DNA from 3 places in the Micromonospora sp. NBC_01699 genome. Region 3 is predicted to be linked to each of the others. Evidence: riboswitches for the same ligand, from Rfam matches in the RefSeq annotation. Region 3 holds a riboswitch; each other region holds the start of a gene.

Region 1 (7,149 bases), 1.6 Mb from region 3:
ACGCGTCGGAACGTCTCGGGACGGTCGAGCACGTCGAGCATGTGGTGGGCGACATCGGCGCGGGCGATGAACATTCCGGCGCGGACGTTCTGCCCGTACGCCGTCCGGTAGCTCCGTTTCCACCGCCGGTCGAGCAGGCGGGGTGGGCGGGAGACGGTCCAGTCCAGTTCGCTGTCCCGCAGGACGTCCTCCATCAGGGCCAGGTCGCCGTAGTGCCTGCGGAACGCCGCCTTGGCCAGTGGCGCGGCCAGGTGTCGCATGAAGAACCCGTCGCCGGGGTTGTGCCTCGGCGGGTTCGGTCGCCCCGGCGACGGTACGGTACCGACCGACGCGGCGCTGACGACGACCACCCGTCGTACGCCGGTCGCCCGCATCGCCCGCACCAGCGCCCGGGTGCCCCGTGAGGCGACGCCCGCCTCGGCACCCGAGCGCGCCCCGAGCCCGGAGAGCACCGCGTCGGACCCGTCGACCGCGGCCCGCAGATCCACCGGACCGGCGGCCGAGAGATCAGCCGTGACGACGCGTACCGGCGTGTCGTGGGGCAGCCTTGCCGGATTCCGTACGACGGCGGTGACCTCGTGCCCGGCGGCGACGGCCTGGACGAGAAGCTGGCTGCCGATGCCGCCGGTCGCCCCGACGATCGTGAGCTTCACGTCACGCCCCGGTGAGGATGTCGTACAGGTCCGGCCGGCAGTCGATGGCGGCGTCGCGCATCGCGGCCACCCGGTCCACCTGCGCGTCCACCGGCAACGCCCGCAGGGTGGCCAACGCCTTGTCGGCCAGCTCACGGACCGGTGTCCACAGGTACTCCGGCGCGGCGTCGGCGCCCCGCAGCCAGAGTCCCGCGGCGGTCCGGGCGGCGTCGATGCGGATCCACGCGTCGGTGTCGGCGTCGGCGGCGCCGCACTTCCAGGTGCCGGCGCCGTCGAGGATGTCCTCCTCGATCGAGGCCGCACCGGTGCTGATCGTCCCGTCGCCGACCACCGTCAGGCTCAGGTGGACGGTGTCGGGGCGCTGCTCGACGAAACCACCGTACGTGCCGGTCTCCTGGACGACGGCGGTCGGCGGATGGGGCAGCCGGCCGAGGGTGGTCAGTGCCCGCCGGGCCGGGTCCACGAGCTGCGGCAGGAACGGCTCGTACAGTTGGGTGACGCACACCCGTGGTTCCCCGTCGGCACAGACCAGTTCGGCGGCGAGCGGGTCGAGTGGCGCCGCTCGGTCGGCCGGCGGCAGCACGGCCAGGGCGACGGCGACACCGAGGACGGCCGGCAGCGCGGCGAGGAGCCTGGTCCGGCGCGTACCGGCGATCAGCAGTGCCCAGCCGGTGGCCGCGAGAGCGACGAACCACACCGCCTGCCCGACGACGGCGTGCCAGTCCACCCTGGAGTATTCGTCGTTGGTTCCGAGGTAGCCGGGGGCCAGCAGCAGTGCCCGGGAACCGGTGTCCTCCCAGAGCAGCTGCGAGCCGAGGATCACGACGAGCCCGGCGACCGCCAGCAGCGGTGCGGTCAGCCGCGACGGCATCAGCCGGCCGAGCCCGAGCCCGAGTAGTCCGGCCGCCGCGATGCCCAGCGCGGCGGCCAGGAGCGGCCAGTACCAACCCGGCGGCTGGTACGACGCGGCCAGCATCGCGCGGACGAGCCCGTCGAGCAGGCTCAGTACGTACCCGCCGGCCAGACATCCGGCGAGGGCGAACGCCACCGGCGCGGTCCGGCTGGCGCCGGTGCGCGGCATGGACGACATCAGTTCGGTGATCCGCGCCGCCCGGTCGCGACGCCCCTGCCAGGCACCGCCGGCCAGGGCCAGCGGCCACAACAGTCCCAGGTTGCTCGCGTGGACGAGCACCGTCGCCATCCACAGCCCGTCCCAGCGTTCGGCGTCACCGACCATCACCCACGCCAGGGCGGCGGCGGGCACACCGATCCAGAGCACCGCGGAGCGGCGCAGCTCGATTTGGACGATCCGGCGGGTCATCGCACACCACCCGACCCGCGGTGGCGGCGCATCAGCATCGCGTACCCGCGTTCCAGCTCACTGTCGCCGTCTGCTTCCGGGCCCCCGGCGGCCTCGGCCGCCAGGTCGTCGGGCACCCCCTGGAAGACGAGCCGGCCCTCGTGCAGCAGCACCACGTCGGTGCAGGCCGCGGCCACGTCCTCGACCAGATGGGTGGCCACCACCACGCAGGTGTCGCGGCCGAGGTCGCGCAGCATCGCCCGGATGGTCATCCGCTGTTCCGGATCGAGGCCGACGGTGGGCTCGTCCAGCAACAGGAGGGTCGGTGCGCTCACGATCGCCTGGGCGATGCCGACGCGGCGTACCATGCCGCCGGAGAGCGACCGCATGGTGCTGCCGGCCCGCGCGGTGAGGTCGACCCGCTCGATCGCCCGTTGCACGGCGTCGGGTACGTCGCGCGGCGGCATCTCCTTCAGCCACGCGACGTACTCCAGGAACTCCCGGACGGTGAACCGGCGGTAGTACCCGAAGTCCTGCGGCAGGTAACCGAGTGCGCGCCGGACCGCCCGTAGATCGCCATCGCCGTGGACGGGCTGGCCGAGGATCTCCAGCCGACCGGACACCGGCCGCAGCACGGTGGCGAGCGCCCGGATCAGCGTCGTCTTGCCGGCGCCGTTCGGGCCGAGCAGCCCGTGCACACCGATCCCCAGCGCGAGGTCGAGTCCGTCGACGGCCATGTGCCGCCCGGCCCGCAGACTCAGCCCCTGCGCGTGCACCGGCCAGGCGTACGCCGTCGGCGCCATCTCCTCGACGCTCACCACGCGTACCATCTGGTCTCCTTGTCGATGGCTCGTGGCGCGCTGGAAGGCATCGCCTTCCCGTCCGGCTGGGAATCGCCCACCGGGCCACGTCCTCTCACACCGGGCTAGACGACCGGCATCCCGCTTCCGGTTCTCGGATGAGTGTGACGTGCGTCTCAAGCGCCGGAGCAACCGGTCGGGCGAGCGGGTCCACGGCGGCGGTGGGGTGGCCCGGGTCGGCGCCACCCCACCACGACGGTTCGCGTTACGGCTGGCAGGCCAGCGTCGGCGCGGTTGAGGACGATCCGGCGGCGGAGAGGCTGCCGAGCGGGGCGCCGGCTGCGCCGGGGACTGCCTGTGCGGTGGCGCGCGGGGCGGTGCCCGGGTCGAAGCCCGCGGCGCCGTAGGCGATCGCGCCCCGGTCGGATGCGGCACCGGTACAGCCGACCTGGAGTCCGAGGATGAACTGTCGCGCCCTGAGCCAGGCAACGGGGCGTCCGGCGGCCGCCAACGCCTGCGCGGCCAGACCGGTGCTGTTGGCGTTGGCAACGCCGGCGCCCGTGAACGAACCGTCGGCGGCCTGGACACCGACCAGCCACCCGATGCCCGGCCTCGCGGCGGGGCGGTGGTCGGCGGCGATGAGCGCCTGGACGGCCATCGCGGTCGCGTCCACGTCGCTCTCGCAGGTCGGCTGCCCGAACTGCACCGGGAACCCGCCGTCGGCGCACCGGCTCCCGACGAGGAAGTCCACCGCCGCCGACGGAGCGCCACCGGCCCGGTCAAGAGCGAGGATCGCGAAGGACTGGGACAACGCGTTGCTGAAGTCGCCGTACGCGGACCGGTCGGAGAACCGACCCGACGGGTCCTGAAGGCCACGAAGGCGGGTGAGGAGGTCGACCCCGCCGAACGAGGCCGGGTCGAGGCCACTGACCTGGGCGGCGAGGGAGAGCTTGGCGGTCGCACCCGCGTACGCCTCGCCGATGCCGTCGCCGACGTAGCCGGTGAGCACCGAGGGCTGCCCGAGCCAGGTCGTGGCCGCGGCGGCGTTGGTGCCGGACGACTTCGCGGCGGCGAAGGCGAAGACGGCGTCGATGGTCAGCCCGGCGTCCGGATAGGAGACGTCGCCGAAGACGGTTTCGAGGTGGTCGCCGTCGACCATCTGCCGGGCAAGCCATCCGGCGGCGGCGTCGACACGGTTGTGGGTCGGCGGCGAGGATGCCGTGGCCGGCGTGGCCGTGGCGATCATGGTGAGGGCGGCCAACGCGGCACGAACGCGCGGGGACGAGAGGACCATCAAGCTGGGCCTTTCCTGGCCCCGTGGTCGAGACGACCCGACCCAACGCGCACAGGAGGCCGGATGGTTCCGACCCGTGAGCCACGACGGATGGAGGAATCCTGGACACGCGCCGACAGGCATTCGGGCTCGCGGCAGACCTGGATGGCCTGTCGCCTACCGTTGCGGGCCAGCGCCGGGTTTCGACCGGACTTCCCCTATCAACGCGCGGCTATCAAGTTGTCGCGGTCAGTGTGCACAGAGGACAGTATGGCCGTCAATCGCCCCGACGATGGGATCCGGGCCGGAACCGCCCGCGACCCCGCGTACGCGGGGTCGCCTTCGGTTGTCCCGCCAGGCCGGATGCCGTAACGTCCGGCTCGCGCGACCACTTCCACCCGTTGCCGCGCGCACAACTTCATTCGTTCCCAGTCGGGGGAAGCCGGTGCAAATCCGGCGCTGACCCGCAACCGTGTGCGAACCCCTGGTCCGCAAGCCGGAATGCCCGAACTGGAACGTACGGCGTCATCTGTCGTGGAATGCGGATCGAGCCCCCTTCGTGCGTGTCCGCCACCCTGCGGCGCGGCGGACGGGACCCGGTCACCGTCCGGAAAGGCACCCGCCATGCCCCGTGGCCCGCTCGCTCCCGTGACCGTCACCCTCGTCGGAATCGTCACCGCCGTCGTGGCCGGCGTCGGCCCGTTGTCGAGCCCGCGTGCCGCCGAGGCCGCCCCCGACCCGGTGGCCGCCCAAGCCGCCGAACTCGCCGCCGACTGGCTCACCGGGCAGCTCGTCGACGGAGGCTTGCCCGGCTTCGCCGGCACGGACTGGGGCCTGACCATCGACGCCCTGTTCGCGTTGCAGGCAACCGGCACCCAACCCGCGGCGGTCACGCAGATCACCGAAGCGGTCGCCGCGAACGGTGACGGCTACGCGGTCTTCCGCGACGGCGACCTCGCGTACCGGGACGGCGGGAGCACCGCCAAGGTCCTCGCCGCAGCCGCAGCCGGCGGCGAGGACGGCACCGACTTCGGCGGCGACAACTGGCGACAGCGGACCCTCGACCTCGTCTTCGGCGCCGAGGACGGGCCGATGAACGGGTGGCTCCACGACGACTACGCCGGCAGTCTGATGGGCGAGAACATGTTCGGGCAGTCCCTCGCGGTGCTCGGACTGGCCCGCTCCGGTGGCGTACCGCAGCCGGTCGTCGACTTCCTCGTCACACAGCAGTGTCCCGGCGGCGGCTTCCGACTCTACCCGGGGGCCGGCGGCACCTCCTGCGCCGAGGACCCCGAAGACAACCGGATTCCCGACGTGGACACCACCGGTATGGTCGTCCAGGCGTTGATCGCCGCCGAGCGGGCCGGCGCCACCGGCACCTCGGAGCCCGTCGCGGCCGCCACCGACTGGCTCCGGTCGGTGCAGGCCGAGAACGGCTCGTTCAACGGCTCCGTCGTCACCGACTATCCCAACACCAACAGCACCGGCCTGGGCGGGCAGGCGCTGGCCGCCGCCGGCGACACCGACGCCGCCGGGAACGCCGCCGAGTTCGTCGTGGCCCAGCAGCTGACCGCCGCGAACGGTGGCGCGGCCGCCGCCCACGCCGGTGCCATCGCCTACACGCCCGAGAGTTTCGCCTCGGCCGTCGCCTCCGGGATCGAGGAGTTCGCGCTCGACCAGTGGCGGCGGGCGACCACGCAGGCCATTCTCGGGCTCACCCAGGTCCCCCTCGGCGAGATCGGTGCCGACGACGGCACCGGGCCGACACCGACCGCCTCCCCCACCGGCTCAGCCACACCTTCGCCCACCGTGTCCGCGACTTCGAGCGGCGGGCCGTCGCAGAGTCCGACCGGTAACCCCAGCCAGACCCCGTCGAGCACCCCCGGCCCCAGCGGTTCCGTCACGGCGACTCCGACGTCCGCGCCGGCCACCACGACAGCGCCGCCGAACGGCGCAGGCGGCAACCTGCCGACCACCGGCCTGTCGATCGTGACCTTCTCCGTCGTCGGGCTCGGCACTGTCGGCGGCGGGATCGCCCTGATGCTCCTCACCCGTCGGCGTCGCGACGATGCGGCAGCGGGCCGGGGGTGACGCCGGTTCGGTGGTGACCGCCGGTCGGCGCTGACAGCGGATCAGGCGGTGTTGGCGACGTCACCGTCGTCGGCGGCACGGGGTGCCGCGGGCAGGGCGACAGCGTCGGGTGGCGCCGCCGCCGGGGTGGTCGGTCCGAACGTTGCGACCACGCCGTAGGAGGCCCGGCGGGCCGCCCGGCGCAGCGTCGCCAACACGGCCGGACCGAGCATGAGGATCGCGACGGTGTTGGTGATCGCCCGGCCGGTGTCCCAGCCCGCGGTCGAGGTCAACAGCGTGAAGATCGCGAAACGGTGCAGGTTCTCCAGCACCGGCGCGCCGGGAACATAGGAGATGTGCCCGGCGTAGTAGTCGACCTCGGCGCCGGTGATGAACGGCCAGAACCACAGGTTCATCAGGAACCCGAAGGCGTAGGCGACGACGACGCCGTAGCCGACGAGCATCGCGATCTCGGCCCTGCCGGTCACCCCACGTGGCAGCAGGCCGGCGCCCATGCCGATCCACGCCGAGCAGAGCATCTGGAACGGCAGCCACGGTCCGACCCCGGCGGTCAGCAACGCCGACGCGAACAGCGACGTGCATCCGAGTACGAACCCGAAGCCGGCGCCGAAGACCCGGCCGGCGAGGACGAGCACGAAGAAGACGGTCTCGATCCCGGCGGTGCCGGCGCCGAGCGGGCGCAGGGCCGCGTTGACGGCCGAGAGGACGCCGAGCATCGCCAGCGCCTTGGCGTCCATGCCGCCCTCGGAGAGTTCGGCGAGGACGACCACGATGAGGATCGGCAGGATGCCGATGAACACGAACGGGGCGTCCGGACCGTGCTGCATGCTCTGCGGCTCGACCCGTACCAGCAGCGGCCAGACGAACATCATCAGCCCGGCGATCGAGGCCAGGGTCAACACCACCGCCGAACGCGGCCCCAGCCGTACGGCCTGGTCGTCACGACCCCACCGACGCGTCACCGCTCCTCCCCGCACGGTACGGAGTCCCGGCTCGCTCCGGCCCGCCGACCCAGTGCGGCGTCGACCTCGG
Region 2 (7,149 bases), 1.6 Mb from region 3:
GGAAGCTGACGCGGTCCAGGACGATCATGTGGGCACCTTCGTGGGGCGTTCGGGTTCGACACCGGGCCCGTCGGCCGGGTCGAGCGGCGGGGCCGGCGGCGGGGACAGATACGCGGGCGCCACGCCGAGCAGCACTCCGATCAGCGGTGGCCACGACAGCATCGGCCAGGACAGTGAGATCAGCGACGGGTTGAGGTTGGTCGGGTCGACGCTGGATGTCGCGAACACGACGACGGCGGTGGCGAGGCCGCTGGCGGCGACGACAACCTCCGCGAGCTGCCACCGGTCGGGGCGGTAGCGGGTGCGGCGTACCCGACCGCCGGCGCTGCGGAAGCCGAGCAACGCCACGACGATTCCGGCGACCAGCACGGGCGCGGCGAGGTAGCGGGGCGTGGTGCCGTCGAGGGTGGCGTAGACGCCGACGCACACGCCGAGCAGACCGATGACCATCAGGGTGCCGGTGAGCGTGCGGGCGCGGGTCGTGGCCACCCCGGCGCGGCCGTAGCCCCGGGAGTCCATCGACGCGGCGAGCATCAGCGACCGGTCGAGGGCGTCGGCGAGCACCGGGATGACGATCGCCCGCAGGCTCGGCACGCCCCGGCCGGTGCCGCCGCGCAGCTTGCGGGCCTGCCGCACCCGGAGCACACTCTCGGCCAGCTGCGGGAACACCGACAGCGCGACGGTGACCGCGGTGCCGAGCTCGTACAGGGCGGCCGGCATCGCCTTGAGCAGCCGCTTCGGGTTGGCCAGGGCGTTCGCCGCGCCGAGGCAGACGACCATCGTGGCCAGACGCAGCCCGTCGTAGAGACCGCCGAGGACGGACTCCGCGGACACGTCTCCGAGCAGCCGGACACCGGCCGCCCAGGCCGGCAGGGGGATCTCCGGTAGCCGGACGATGATCGTGGCGCCTTCGGCGCCGCCGAAGACGAACCGGAAGAAGACCCGCATGACCACGATGACCGCGGCGAGGTAGAGATAGAGCCGGAACGCCAACGCCCACGGCGCGTCCGAGCGGCGAGCCACCACCGTCAGGCAGGCCACCACGATGATCGTGATCAGCAGCCACGGGTTGGTGGTGCGGCTCGCCGCCGTCGCCAGCCCCAGGGCCCACACCCACCAGGCGGCGGGGTGCAGGTCGCGGGGTAGGAAGTACAACGGACGCATCACGCCTTCCGGGATCGGCGACGGGCGGTCCACCACGTCGTCACCACGAGGACGACTATCGCGCCCAGGGCTGCCCACGGCGCCCACCGGCTCGCGCCGGACTGTCTGCGGATCACCTCGTTGACGTCCTCGGCCCGCTCGCCGCCACTGAAGGCGACGTTCTCGGCCGGGCTCGCGGCGGCCACCGTACCCGTAGCGGTCGCTTGGGGTCGCGGCGGCGGGAGCGCCGTCCCGCTGGTCGTCGGCGCGGGCGGTGCGCCACCGGTGTTCGGCGCGCGACCGCCGTCGCCGTCGCCACCACCGGGGTTGCCGTCGTCGGTGCCACCGGCGGGGTTGCCGTTGCCGGGTGGGGCCGGCGGATCCGGTCGCGGCGGTCGTTGCTCGTCGGGGTCGTCCGAAATCGGCGGCGGCTCCTCCGAGGCGTTACAGGCCCTGCCCTCGGTCCCCGGCCGGACGGCGGCGATGCGCGGCACCGGGTTGGACGCGGCGGTCGCGTTCAGGGAGAACGACCAGCCCTCGAACCCACCCTGGACGAAGTCGCGGTTCTTGACGCCCCACTGGCTGTACTGCCAGGGGCAGTTGTTCCCGGCGTGCCAGTAGGACCAGTAAGCCTTTGCCGGTGGGGTGTCGACGCACGCTTCCCGGTAGTCGGGGTTACCGGAGATTGGTACCTGCTCGACCGCCGACGGTCGGTTCTCGACCCGGCAGACGAACGCCTCGCCCCAGCGCTGGGCGCCGGCGATCTGGAACCCGGCGCCCTTGAGCGCGTCCAGGCCGGTGCCCCGGGAACTCTGCGGGAAGCAGCGCACGATCGTCGTGCCACCCAGCTGCTGGAAGTCGACCACGACGGTCACACCGCTGCCGGAGGTGCAGAATCCGGGCTTGCCCTTGCCGTGGTCGATCGCGTACGCGGGGACGGCGGCCGCCGTCACGTAGACGACGGCCGCCGCGGCCACGAGCCGAACCAGATGCGGTTTCATCGGCCGGTCTGGTTGAGCGGGTTGACCGCCGGGTTGCGGGGCGTCACCCGCGGCACCGGGTTGGTCGAGGCGTTGCGGTTGAGCGAGAACGACCAGCCTTCAAAACCACCCGGTACGACGTTGCGGTTGAGCGCACCGAAGCTGCTGTAGGTCCACGTGGTGCCGGCGCCGTTGGCGTGCCAGTAGGACCAGTACGCCTCGGCCGGCGGCGTCACCACGCACTGCTCCTTGTAGGTCGGGTTGCTGACGCGCGGGATGTTCTCCGTCGCCGACGGCCGGCCCTCCAGCCGGCACACGAATCCGAGCCCCCACTGCGCGGTGCCGGCGACCGAGATGCCGGCGTCCTGCAACGCCTTGATGCCCGTACGGGCGGTGCCGGGGTTGGCGTTCGGCGAGCATCGGGTGATCGTCGATGCCGGCACCCCACCGTTGTTGTGGAGCTCCTGGAAGTCGATCACGACGGTCACGCCGGTGAGCGCGTCCGCGCCCGTGCAGATCCCCGGGTAGCCCCTGGTGGGGTCGACCGCCCGCGCCGGTGACGGGCCGGCTGTGAGCAGGGCGGCCACCATCACGAGGCCGCTGACCGTGGACAGGAGTCGTTTCATGGAGCAACCGCCTTGTGGGTAGTGATCCGATGGACGAGGTGACGTCGGCCGACGTACAGCGCGACGACGAACGGGAAGCCGAGGCCGACCAGCGCCACGGCCGGCCGGAGGGGGTGTTGGAGCCTGGCAGCGGCGATGGCCGTGCTGACCGCGAGGTCGGTGACGCCGGTGACCTTTGGCAGGTGTCGCGGAGCGAGGCGATGAAGCGGCTTGTGCATCGGGCGGTCACCTCTGTTAACGCGACAGTGGTCTGACACATGTGCCCGCGTGGTGGACCCGACTCGTCATCTGCGATGACCTACGGTTGCGCGACAGTGCCGGAATTCGACCGGCTTCCTCGTCACGAGCACATCGATATCCAGTTGGCTCGCCCGACGTCCGTGGTCGACCACGGGCCAACGTAGACGTCGATGCGTATCGAACAGTAGAGGGTGTAAGGGTCCGAGCGCCACCGTGCTGAGAGGTTCGGACGGCTGATCCGTTCGGTGGGGACGGTACGGACCCACACCCGACCGACCTGCGGCGAGGGAAGACCCTGCGCGTGGTGTCACCGGTGCCGTCGCTGACCGAGGCGGTCGCGGTCACCCTGCCCGGACTACTCGTCGGCCCGGTCGGGTCTGTTGGCGGAGAGCCACGCGGTCATCCGGGCATCGGTGATCGACTTGACCGAACAACGTACGTACTCGTGGCCGCCCGATCCGGCGAGGCCCTCGATGCCGTACACGCTGACGACGGTGAGAATCCTCGAAGTGCTGTGGGTCGCCCCGACGTTGCCCGCCGCCCCGAGGCGTGAGGTGCGCATCGGTGGCCGGATGCCGCTCCGGCAGGCCTCGGCGGAGTGGGCTCAGGATCCGGGACCGGCACCGCTACTCAATCCCGCGTGCGAGTACCTGATCTACGTACTTCGCCACGGCGATGGGGAGGGCGCGCCGCCGAACGTGGACTGGCGCATCACCGGAGACCAGGGCGTCTACCGGTTGGACGCCCGCTCGGGCGGCGAGCCCCGGTACGTGTTCTGCGGCGGAGGGGAACCGCCGCTACCGAGAGTGCTCGATCCGACCGCCGTACGCTCGCGCGCGTTCCTCGGATGAGGGTTCGAGAATCGACTCAGGGCGGTTCAGGGCTATCGGCGGCTACATCGTCTGCCACTACGATCCCCCGACCACGCCATCGCCAGGCGCCTCACGACGGCGGCCCGGTGTCCGGTGATCGGCTCCGGTCGGCGTCGGGGATCAAATCTGGTCGTTAGTGCACCCGGTCACGTGATTCTCTCGTCGACGCATCGACAAGGAACTGTGTGCCGGTGTCAGGGACGATTCGCTCGCGTCGCCGCATCATCAACCGGGCCGGTTCCCTACGGATCTCCTGATCACGGTGCGTCGGTCTCGGGCCGCTGCCCCTCCAAGTTGACCCTTGCCCGGTGGCGGTAGTTCACGGGCGGGATGCCGTAAGCGGCACGAAAAGCGCGGCTGAGGACCGCCGGATCGCTGAATCCCCAACGAGCCCCGATCCTGTGAATCGGAATATCTCGCAGAGCGGGGTTGGCCAGATCGCCACGGACCCGTTCCAGACGCTGGCTCCGAATCAGACTTCCGACCGTAACGCTCTCGGATTGAAACAGACGATGCAGGTAACTGATCGAGATATGGTGCGCGGCGGCGATGGTGCTCGCGCTGAGGCTTGGCTCATGCAGGTGCTGCTCGATGAATGCCCGGACGCGCAGGGTCAGAACCCGTCGACGCGCCTCCGGGGCGAGAGCGTTTTCGGCGTCGAGTGTGTGGGCGAGCAACGCTGACAGTAGATCGATCAGGACGGTTCCCAACCGAGGTCCGTCCGAGATTTGATAGCTGCCGGAGTCCGCGGTCAGGCGAGCGAGGAGCCCCGCCAGTGACCCAATGATGAATGACAGGTGGTACCACTCGGGGTCGGACTGACGGATCAGCTCCGCAGCGTGATCGCTCGTCATTTCCATCGGCGCTATTGGCTTGCTCATGCACTCACACCAACAGGCGAACCGATCGGCCGCAGGAAGATCGTCACTTCGGAACACGGACTCGACCACAACTACCCCCATGGCAAAATCCGTACCCGATGATCCCCCACTGCGCGTCCGCGAGCGCCGGACTCCTCCCGACGCCGACGGACAGCGCCGACCGCACGGCGGCTCCGAACACGGCTCCGATGTTGCCTTTCATCCGGTACGCCTCCATCCTGGAACCTGAACCCTCCTGACCCAGCCCTGCTGCCGGTCGGCGGCGTACGCGGTTTTCCCCGGCTCGCTCTTGTTGCGGCCGTCGGCCATCAGCAGCTGGATCAATGGTCAGCCGGTGCGCACTGCCGGAGACAGGGGCAGCACATCCCCCTTGTGAGCCTCTTTTGTCTGTGTTATGGGCGACACCTCACGAGGTCGCCGGCAGCCTGATCGCATTGGAGAATGTGGATATGGACCGACGGACCGAACTCACCGCGTTCCTCCGCTCCCGCCGTGCCCGGATACACCCCGACGACGCTGGCGTACGGACCTTCGGCGACCGGCGCCGGGTGCCCGGGTTACGCCGCGAGGAACTGGCCTGGCTGGCCGGGATCGGCACCGACTACTACGTACGGCTGGAGCAGGGTCGCAACGGCACCGTCTCCGCCGACGTGCTCGACGCCCTCGCACGCGCGCTGAAGCTGGCCGAGGTGGAACGCGTACACCTGCACAATCTCGCGCGCCCGGCGCGACGTCCGCCGCGTCGCGGCGCCGAAGAGGTCGCACCCGGACTGCAACGACTGTTGGACACGATGGGCGAGGTGCCGGCGTACGTCGTGGGACGCGGCACCGACGTGCTGGCGTGGAACCGACCCGCCCGCCTGGTCTTCGCCGACTTCGCGGCGCTGCCGCCGGAACGGCGCAACATGGCCCGGCTGGTGTTCCTCGACCCCGCGACCCGCGAGCTGTACCGCGACTGGGAGGTGAAGGCGCGCGACGTCATCGCCCGACTCCGGCTGGACCTGGGCCGTTGCCCGGACGATGTGATCCTGTCCGCGCTCATAGTCGAGCTGCTCGGCCGCAGTCCCGACTTCCACGAACTCTGGGCCGACCAGGACGTCCTGGACAAGACCCACGGCACCTACCGCCTGCGACATCCGCGATTCGGCGGTTGTGCCCTCGCCTACCGGGCGCTGCGTCTGCCGGAGGAACCCGACCAGTTGCTGGTCACCTACACGGTCGAGCCCGGCTCGTCACTCGAAACCGCGCTGCGTCACGACCGGGTCCGGCAACCGGAGCCCGGCCGGCCGGTCGACCCACTCCACGACCAACCATCCCGTACGCGAGCCTGAGCGACCCGGCCGCACGGTGCTCCACCCAGCCCCCGAGGTTTCCGACGTGCGGCACCGGTCACTGGTTCAATGGCGCGATGACTCGGGACTGGCAGAAGTGGCACGACGAATACGACGAGCCGAACTCGCCGCTGGCTCACCGGCTCCGGGTGGTGCGCCGCGACCTGCGCCGGGCGCTCGCCGAGGCGCCCTGCGGCACGGACGGCGTCCAGCAGGTGGTGAGCATCTGCGCCGGTGAGGGCCGCGACGTGCTGCCGGTGTTGGCCGAGCAGGACGAACACCGCCGGGTCCGGGTGCTGTTGGTCGAGCTCGACCCGGTGCTGGCGCAACGCGCCCGTACGACGGCCGCCGACCTCGGCCTGTCCGGTGTGGAGGTGCGCGTCGCCGACGCGGGCGCCGTCGACACCTACCTCGACGTGCCGCCCGCGCACCTGCTGCTGGCCTGCGGCGTCTTCGGCAACATCTCCGCCGCCGACACGCGGCAGACAGTGGCCACCCTGCCGGCCCTGCTCGCCCCCGGTGCGATCGTCATCTGGACCCGGGCCGGCCGGGACGGGGGCGACGACCCCAGCCAGCAGGTCCGGGCGGACTTCCGGGACCACGGCTTCACCGAGCTGTCGTTCACCAGCGCCACGGAGAGCAGATTCCGGGTCGGCATGAACAAGCTCGACACACCGGCCGCAACCCGCGCACCGCAGGCGGGCACGCGCATGTTCACGTTCCGCTGATCCGCACCGCATCACGGTGCGAAGAACCAGCCGATGTCGGTGTAGTGGTGCTGGGCGAGCCAGGTCAGCGTCGAGCCGGTCGAGGGTGGGGATAGGTGACGACAGGCACTGGAGACGTACCGGACCTCAGATTCCCAGCGTTTGCGCCACCTGCTCGGTCAGTTCGTCCTCGGTCGTGGTCGTGTCGACCTCGACGATCGGCAGTCCGAGGAGCTTCGTCTGCTCGGAGAGGCGGTCGGTGAACATGCGGTCGCGTTCGAGCAGGTTGTGCAGGGCTCGATCCGGGTCGCTCGTCCGCCCGGCGATGCCCCAGGTGGAGCCCCGGCTGTCCAGCGCGTGCCGGCGGAA
Region 3 (7,149 bases):
CCCGCTCGCGGGGTGACCGTGGTGCGGTGGAACTCGTGCCCGGTGACCCGGGTGCCGGTCGGCGCCAGCACGCTGTCGGTCAGCGCGACCGCGTCCCGGTAGCCCAGGGTGAGCTTGCCGGTCATCTTCGCCTCGGCGTCCAGCACCCCGCACATCGGGGCGCCGTCCAGACTGTGGCAGAGCCAGAGCAGGCCGGCGCACTCGGCGGCGATCGGGGCACCGGACGCGGCGAGCCGGGCCACCTCGGCGCGCAGCGGGGCGTTCGCGGTGAGCTGGTCGGCGTACACCTCGGGGAAGCCGCCGCCGACGACCAGGGCGGCCGTGCCGGCGGGCAGTGCCTCGTCGTGCAGCGGGTCGACCACGGCCACCTCGGCACCGGCGGCGCGGAGCAGTTCGGTGGTCTCGGCGTACCCGAAGCTGAAAGCCGGACCACCGGCGACCGCGACCACCGGGCGCGGCCCGGCCACCGCGAAGGTCGGCGGTTCCCACGGCCGGGCGGCCAGCGGCGGCGCGCTGCGGGCCACCGCGAGTACGGCATCGAGGTCCACACTCTCGGTGATCAGGCTGGCCAGCGCGGCGACCGATTCGAGCGCCTCGGCCCGCCGCTCCACCGCCGGTACCAGGCCGAGGTGACGGGACGGGGCGGCGATCACCGCGTGCCGGCGCAGCACGCCCAGGACCGGCGTGCCGACCTCGGCGCAGGCGTCCCGGAGCAACTGCTCGTGCCGGTCCGAACCGACCCGGTTGAGCAGCACCCCGGCGATCCGGATCGCCCCGGTCGCGGCCGAGCCGAAGGACCGGAACCCGTGCACCAGGGCGGCGACGGAACGGGCCTGGGCGGAGGCGTCGACGACGAGCAGCACCGGGGCGTCGAGCAGGGCGGCGACGTGCGCGGTCGAGCCGAAGTCACCGGCGCCGACGCGACCGTCGTACAGTCCCATCACGCCCTCGACCACGGCGAGGTCGGCGCCGGTCGCGCCGTGCGCGAACAGCGGCCCGACCAGGTCCTCGCCGACCATGACCGGGTCCAGGTTGCGCCCCGGACGGCCGGCGGCGAGCGTGTGGTAGCCGGGGTCGATGTAGTCGGGGCCGACCTTGAACCCGGCCACCCGCACCCCCCGCGCGGCGTACGCGGCCAGCAGCCCGGTGGCCACCGTCGTCTTGCCGTGCCCGGAGGCGGGTGCCGCGATGACCAGTCGGGGAACCGTCACCACTCGATGCCCTGCTGGCCCTTGCGGCCGGCGTCCATCGGGTGCTTCACCTTGGTCATCTCGGTGACCAGGTCGGCGAGGTCGACCAGGTCCGGGTGGGCGTCCCGGCCGGTGATCACCACGTGCTGGTTGCCCGGTCGGTCGCGCAGCGTGGCGACCACGTCGGCGATGTCGACCCAGCCCCACTTGATCGGATAGGTGAACTCGTCGAGCACGTAGAACCGGTACGCCTCGGCGGCCAGGTCCCGCTTGATCTGCGCCCAGCCCTCGGCCGCCTCGACCGCGTGGTCGCGCTCGGTGCCGGGGCGCTGGATCCAGGACCAGCCCTCGCCCATCTTGTGCCAGACCACGCTGCCGCCCCGGCCGCTGTCGCCGAGCGTACGCAGGGCGGTCTCCTCGCCGACCTTCCACTTCGGACTCTTCACGAACTGGAAGACGGCGATCGGCCAACCCGCGCTCCAGGCCCGCAACGCCATCCCGAACGCGGCGGTCGACTTGCCCTTGCCCTGACCGGTGTGCACCGCCGTGACCGGCTGACGGCGCCGCTCGCGGGTGGTGAGGCCGTCGTCGGGTACCTGCTCCGGCTTGCCCTGGGGCACGTCAGGCCGCCTTTCCGAGAGTATGCAAGGCGTTCAGGCCGCCTTTCCGAGAGTGTGCAACGCGTCCAGCGGGACGCAGTCGGCGTCCAGGGCGGTGGCCAGGCGCCGGGCCAGGCCGAGCCGGATCGGCCCGGACTCGCAGTCGACCACCACCGAGGCGACGGCGGCCAGCGACGGCACCACGGTCAGCGGGTCGGGCCCACTGGTCGCCCTACCGTCGGTCACCACCACCAGCAGCGGCCGCCGGCGCGGGTCGCGGCGGCGTTCGGACTCCAGGGTCCGGGCCGCCTGACGCAGGCCGGCGGCGAGCGGGGTACGGCCACCCGTGCGCAGTTCGGCCAGCCGCAGCACGCCGACCTCGTGGCTGGCCGTCGGCTCCAGCACCGTACTCGCCCCGGTGCCCCGGAACGTGATCATGCCGATCTTGTCCCGCCGCTGGTAGGCGTCGCGCAGCAGCGACAGCACGGCGGTCTTCACCACCCCCATCCGGCGACGCGCCGCCATCGACCCGGAGGCGTCCACCACGAACAGCACCAGGTTCGCCTCCCGCCCGACGTGCACCGCCTCGCGCAGGTCCGCAGGCGTGACCGTGCGGGCGCCGCGCCGGGCCGTGGCGAGCAGGGTGGCGGGCAGGTGCAGGCTGGTCAGCCGGCCGGCCGGCAGCCGGGACCCGACCACCCGACCCCGCCGGGCGTACGCCGGGGAGCGGCGACCGGTGTGCGCACCGGTACCTCGTCCGCGTACCGCCAGCGCGCGGGTCCGGTACGGACTCGTCGCCGCGACCGTGGGCTGGTTCCCGGCGCTCGGCTTCTGCTGCTCCGGTGCGGGCTGCTCGTCCTGGCCGACCGGCTCGTCCTGGCCGGTCTGCTCCGGTCCGGTTGCCGGCGGTGGCGGCCCGTCGTGCCCATCGGACCGATCCGGCGTTTCCGGGCCACCGTCGGGTCCGCCCGGTGGCGGGCCACCGGCTGGTCCCTGCGGCGGGCCGTCGGACGGGCCGGCGTCGGGATCGTCGTCCGGTCCGGCCGGCGGGTCGGGCTCCGGATCGGTGTCGGCGGCGTGCTCACGCAGCAGTTCTTCGAGCTTTTCCTGGTCGGTGCCGGGCGGGTCGAGCGGGTCCCGGCGGCGGCGGTGCGGCAGGGCCAGCCTGGCGGCGGCGGCCACGTCGTCGGCGCTCACCACGTCGCGGTCGTGCCAGGCGGCGAGCGCCACCGCCGTACGGGCCACCACGATGTCGGCGCGCAGCCCGTCCACCCCGTACCCGAGGCAGATGGTGGCGATCCGGTCCAGTTCCCGGTCGGGCAGCCGTACCGAGGGCAGCCGTCGGCGGGCGACCGCGATCCGCCCCGCGAGTACGGCGTCCTCGTCGACCCAGCGCGCCGCGAAGCCCACCGGATCCGTCTCGTACGCCAGCCGCCGGCGGACCACCTCGGCCCGGGGTGCCGCCTCGCGGGGCGCGGTCACCGCGACGACCAGCCCGAACCGGTCCACCAGCTGGGGGCGGGGTTCGCCCTCCTCCGGGTTCATGGTGCCGACGAGCAGGAACCGGGCGGCGTGCTTGACCGACACCCCGTCCCGTTCGACGTGCGCCCGCCCCATCGCGGCGGCGTCGAGCAGCAGGTCCACCAGGTGGTCCGGCAGCAGGTTCACCTCGTCGACGTAGAGCACTCCCCGGTGGGCGGCGGCGAGCAGCCCCGGCTCGTACGCCTTGATCCCGTCGGCGAGGGCGCGTTGCAGGTCGAGGGTGCCGACGACCCGGTCCTCGGTGGCGCCGACCGGCAGTTCGACCAGGGTGGCGCGGCGCCGCTGGGCGGCCGCGCCCGGTTCGTGCGGGCCGTCCGGGCAGTCGGTGTCCGGGTTGGCCGGGTCGCAGGCGAACCGGCAGCCGGGCACCACGTCGACGTCGGGCAGCAGCGCGGCGAGCGCCCGGACGATGGTCGACTTCGCGGTGCCCTTCTCGCCCCGGACCAGCACCCCGCCGATCGCCGGGGAGACGGCGTTGAGCAGCAGGGCCAGTCGCAGTTCGGCCAGGCCGACGACGGCGGAGAACGGGTACGGCGGGGTCATCGCCCGCTCAGGCGTGCAGCCATGCTCAAGTCCCTTCCGCGGGTGTCCACGCCCGCGTGTGGCTGGGTGTCACCGAGCGGTCGGAGTCTCCTGACTCCCGGATCGACGCTTCCCCTCGACCTTCCGGCCGCTCGGCCGTGGCCCGTACGTGAGGGGTCGCTCCCCGGTCACAGTGGCGGGACCGCCCCGGACTCGCACCGGGTTCCTCCGCGCACCGCTCGTGCAGGCCATGCTGTCCCACGGACCGCTCCGTCGTCAACGTGAGCACGGTGACCGCCCGGCGACCGACGTCGCGCCGGACCTGTGGTGGGGGCGGCCACCACGTTCGTCTGGATCCAGCATCACGGCGCGGTTCTCGCCGCGAGCAACAGCGACCGCCCGGGGATCCGGGAGACCTGGCTGGGTCCGCTGACCCGGGGCGAGCGCCGGTGCGCGACCGTGTTGGCCGGGCCGCGTCCCGGTCCGGCTCCGCTGCGGGTACGCCGGACCGACGACGGTTACCTGCTCGACGGCACCGCCCCGTGGGTCACCGGTTGGGGTCTGGTCGACACCCTGTACCTGGCCGCCCGCGACGGGGACGATCTGATCCACTACTTCCTGCTCGACGCCGCCCCGGCCCGTGGCCTCAGCGTGCACACGTTCGGCCTGGTCGCGGTCAACGCCAGCCGTACGGTCGACGTCACCCAACGGCTGGTCCGGGAGGCGACGTTCCTGCTGGTCTTCGGCTCGCGGCCGGCGAACCCTGCTGCACCGACTCACCGGATAGGCGGTGAACGCCGAACAGATCACCCAATCCCCTCGTTGACCATGAAGTTAGCGCGGAATTATGGGCTCGAAAGTGTCGTTAACTTCATGATCAACGAAGGGTGGCGGGGTGGGTGGGGAGGCCGGGGGTGGTGGTGTCGATGGCCAGGAGGGCGCCGTCGATCCGGTGGGGGGTGGTGAGGGTCTGGTGGGCGGTGGTGATGAACAGGCGGGTCAGGTTCGGGCCACCCAGGCAGACGCTGGTGGGTTGGGCGGTTGGTAGGCGCAGTTCGCGGTCGAGGGTGCCGTCGGGGCGGTAGCGGCGGACGGCGTACCCGCCCCAGAGGGCGATCCAGAGGTGGCCGGCCGCGTCGACCGTCATGCCATCCGGCAGGCCCTCGGCGGCGGTGAGCCGCACGAACGGCTCCCGGCCGGAGAGGTCCCCGGTACGCGGGGCGACGGTGAACCGGTCCACCTCGCCGCGAGGGGTGTCGGCGAGGTACATGGTGGTGCCGCCGGCGTCGAACGCGGGCCCGTTGGCGATCGTCAGGCCGGTGACCACGGGGACCGGTGCGCCAGCGCCCGCGTACCGGTAGAGGGTGCCGGCGCCGGGGGTGCTGTCGTACGCCATGCTGCCGGCCCAGAAGCGGCCGTGCGGGTCGGCGATCGCGTCGTTCATCCTGGCGGGTGCGGGATTGCCGCTCTCCAGGTCGGCGATCCGCCGGTAACCGTCGGTGCCGGTGAGCACGGCGATGCCGGTCCCGGTGGCGGCCAGCCAGTCGCCGGGCTGCCCGGCGATCGGCGCCACCGCGCCGAGCGGGGCGTCCAGCCGCCGGAGTTCCCGCAGCGGAGCGGGGGCGTCGCCGGTGGTTTCCAGCAGCCGGCCGGCGAGCAGGTCGACCAGGACCAGTCGGCCATCCACCCAGCGGGCTCCCTCGCCCAGCTCGAACCGGTCGTCGCTCCACGGGGTCGGCTCGGTGAGCCGCATCGTCTCCTCCAGGGATGGTCGGTGACCGGCACACGCGGGGCGGATCAGCGTACGGCGCGGCCGGGCTCGTGGTCGAGCACCGGCGGGGCGCAGACAGTGGTCGACCACCGGAATCGAACGGGCCGATGTGTACACAGCACACTATCCACCGTAGAGCACTATGTCCTTTGTGGTGCGTTTTCGCCGCCGACTCAACCCCACCGACCGAGCTTCGGTCGGCCGGGTGTGACGGGTCGACGGCGGCGTTCGGTCGCGGGGGGCGGTGTGCGCCCGGACCGTCCGGGTATTGGTCCGCCTTCGATGCCGAAAACGTGAATGGGAAAAGAATTACCTGGACCGGTTCGAACCCGGCCGGACCGGTTCGACCTCGGCGGTACGGGCAGCCGCGGGGCGGTCGGGGGCAAAGTCAGCACGAACGCGTACCCCGGCCCGCTCGGCCCGGCCGCCGGACCGAGCGGCGGCGCCCGGATGGGCCGTACGCGGTGTGGACCTCCACCTCTACCAGGTGATCCTCCGGGAGCCACGGATCCGGCGGGACGGACAGCGGCCGAGCGCAGGACCCTCCGGGTGATCGTGGCGGCGGCCGGGCGGGCGGGCCGTTTTTGGCCGCGAATCGCCCGGCGAGTCCCTTGAGGATTGCCCGAATAGGGACCAATATAGGTGGTTTGAAACGGCAATCGGGCAGGTATCCGCGACGTTCCGTCGAACTAGTCGTTGGTATGGGTGAGTCGGCTCACCTGAAGAAGCGATCAATCCGGTGAGCGCCTAGCGTCCGGAGCGGCCCTCATTACGGCCGGAGCACTTCCATACCGTTTCGCCCGGTACTTCGGGCCTGCGGCCGGCACCTCGGTTGCAACGTCCGAGACACGCATGAGAGCACCGGGCCGACATTGGAGCGACCCTGAACGTACGGCATCCGCTGCATCGATTCGCAGCCGGTACCACCGTCCTGACCGTGACCGCCCTCTGGCTCCCGCCGGCAGCCATCGGGGCCCGACCCGATCCGGAACCAGCGACAGTCAAGACCAGCGCCGCTCTGGAGGTCTCGACCGAGGCCCGACTGCTCGCCGCCGAACGCGCCGACCGCGCGCACCGGCTACCGATGACTCCACCGGTACCTCCCGCCACCCCGGCCACGGCGACGACGCCGCCGAAGGCGAAGGCAACCAAGGAGAAGGCGAAGACCCCGAGCCGGGGTACGGCCGGCACTCCGAAGCGTACGACCCCGAACACCGCACCGGCGCGGAAGAAGTCAACCGGCAGCCCAAAGCCGGGAACCACCGTCAAACCCCCGTCCGGCGCCGCCGGCACGGTCGTCTCGTACGCGCTCGCCCAGGTCGGCAAGCGCTACGTCTACGGTGCATCCGGCCCGAACAGTTTCGACTGTAGTGGCCTGGTCGCGGCGAGCTACGCCCGGGTCGGCATCAAGTTGCCGCACCAGAGCGGAGCGATCGCCAGCCGCGGCAAGCGTGTCCCGGCCGGCCAATGGAGGCCGGGCGACGTGATCTACACACCCGGTCACGTGGCCATCTACCTGGGCAAC

What was found. A riboswitch is a leader RNA that binds a small molecule or an ion and turns the genes downstream of it on or off. The one in region 3 is predicted to bind cobalamin.
Region 1: it holds a riboswitch for cobalamin, as region 3 does, so the genes downstream of both, OG792_RS19680 (prenyltransferase/squalene oxidase repeat-containing protein) here and OG792_RS13490 (VWA domain-containing protein) in region 3, are expected to answer to the same signal.
Region 2: it holds a riboswitch for cobalamin, as region 3 does, so the genes downstream of both, OG792_RS19710 (hypothetical protein) here and OG792_RS13490 (VWA domain-containing protein) in region 3, are expected to answer to the same signal.

The regions. Positions count from the first base shown of each region.
Region 1 is NZ_CP109199.1:4,588,699-4,595,847, forward strand. Features, by position in the region: gene OG792_RS19665 (NAD(P)-dependent oxidoreductase) at 1-653, opposite strand, end outside; gene OG792_RS19670 (hypothetical protein) at 655-1,974, opposite strand; gene OG792_RS19675 (ATP-binding cassette domain-containing protein) at 1,971-2,783, opposite strand; gene OG792_RS19680 (prenyltransferase/squalene oxidase repeat-containing protein) at 3,019-4,047, opposite strand; cobalamin riboswitch at 4,145-4,267, opposite strand; cobalamin riboswitch at 4,462-4,533, shown strand; gene OG792_RS19685 (prenyltransferase/squalene oxidase repeat-containing protein) at 4,675-6,117, shown strand; gene OG792_RS19690 (ECF transporter S component) at 6,159-7,079, opposite strand; gene OG792_RS19695 (ABC transporter ATP-binding protein) at 7,076-7,149, opposite strand, start outside.
Region 2 is NZ_CP109199.1:4,597,396-4,604,544, forward strand. Features, by position in the region: gene OG792_RS19695 (ABC transporter ATP-binding protein) at 1-28, opposite strand, end outside; gene OG792_RS19700 (energy-coupling factor transporter transmembrane component T) at 25-1,164, opposite strand; gene OG792_RS19705 (hypothetical protein) at 1,164-2,120, opposite strand; gene OG792_RS19710 (hypothetical protein) at 2,141-2,749, opposite strand; gene OG792_RS19715 (hypothetical protein) at 2,779-3,003, shown strand; adenosylcobalamin (AdoCbl) riboswitch at 2,971-3,113, opposite strand; partial or broken gene OG792_RS19720 (helical backbone metal receptor) at 3,285-3,356, shown strand; gene OG792_RS19725 (hypothetical protein) at 3,345-3,473, opposite strand; gene OG792_RS19730 (hypothetical protein) at 3,484-3,840, shown strand; gene OG792_RS19735 (helix-turn-helix domain-containing protein) at 4,119-4,742, opposite strand; gene OG792_RS19740 (helix-turn-helix transcriptional regulator) at 5,192-6,073, shown strand; gene OG792_RS19745 (class I SAM-dependent methyltransferase) at 6,151-6,801, shown strand; gene OG792_RS19750 (shikimate kinase) at 6,928-7,149, opposite strand, start outside.
Region 3 is NZ_CP109199.1:3,014,356-3,021,504, reverse strand. Features, by position in the region: gene OG792_RS13500 (cobyrinate a,c-diamide synthase) at 1-1,214, opposite strand, end outside; gene cobO (cob(I)yrinic acid a,c-diamide adenosyltransferase) at 1,208-1,810, opposite strand; gene OG792_RS13490 (VWA domain-containing protein) at 1,844-3,874, opposite strand; cobalamin riboswitch at 3,959-4,081, opposite strand; gene OG792_RS13485 (hypothetical protein) at 4,181-4,819, shown strand; gene OG792_RS13480 (SMP-30/gluconolactonase/LRE family protein) at 4,731-5,606, opposite strand; gene OG792_RS13475 (C40 family peptidase) at 6,562-7,149, shown strand, end outside.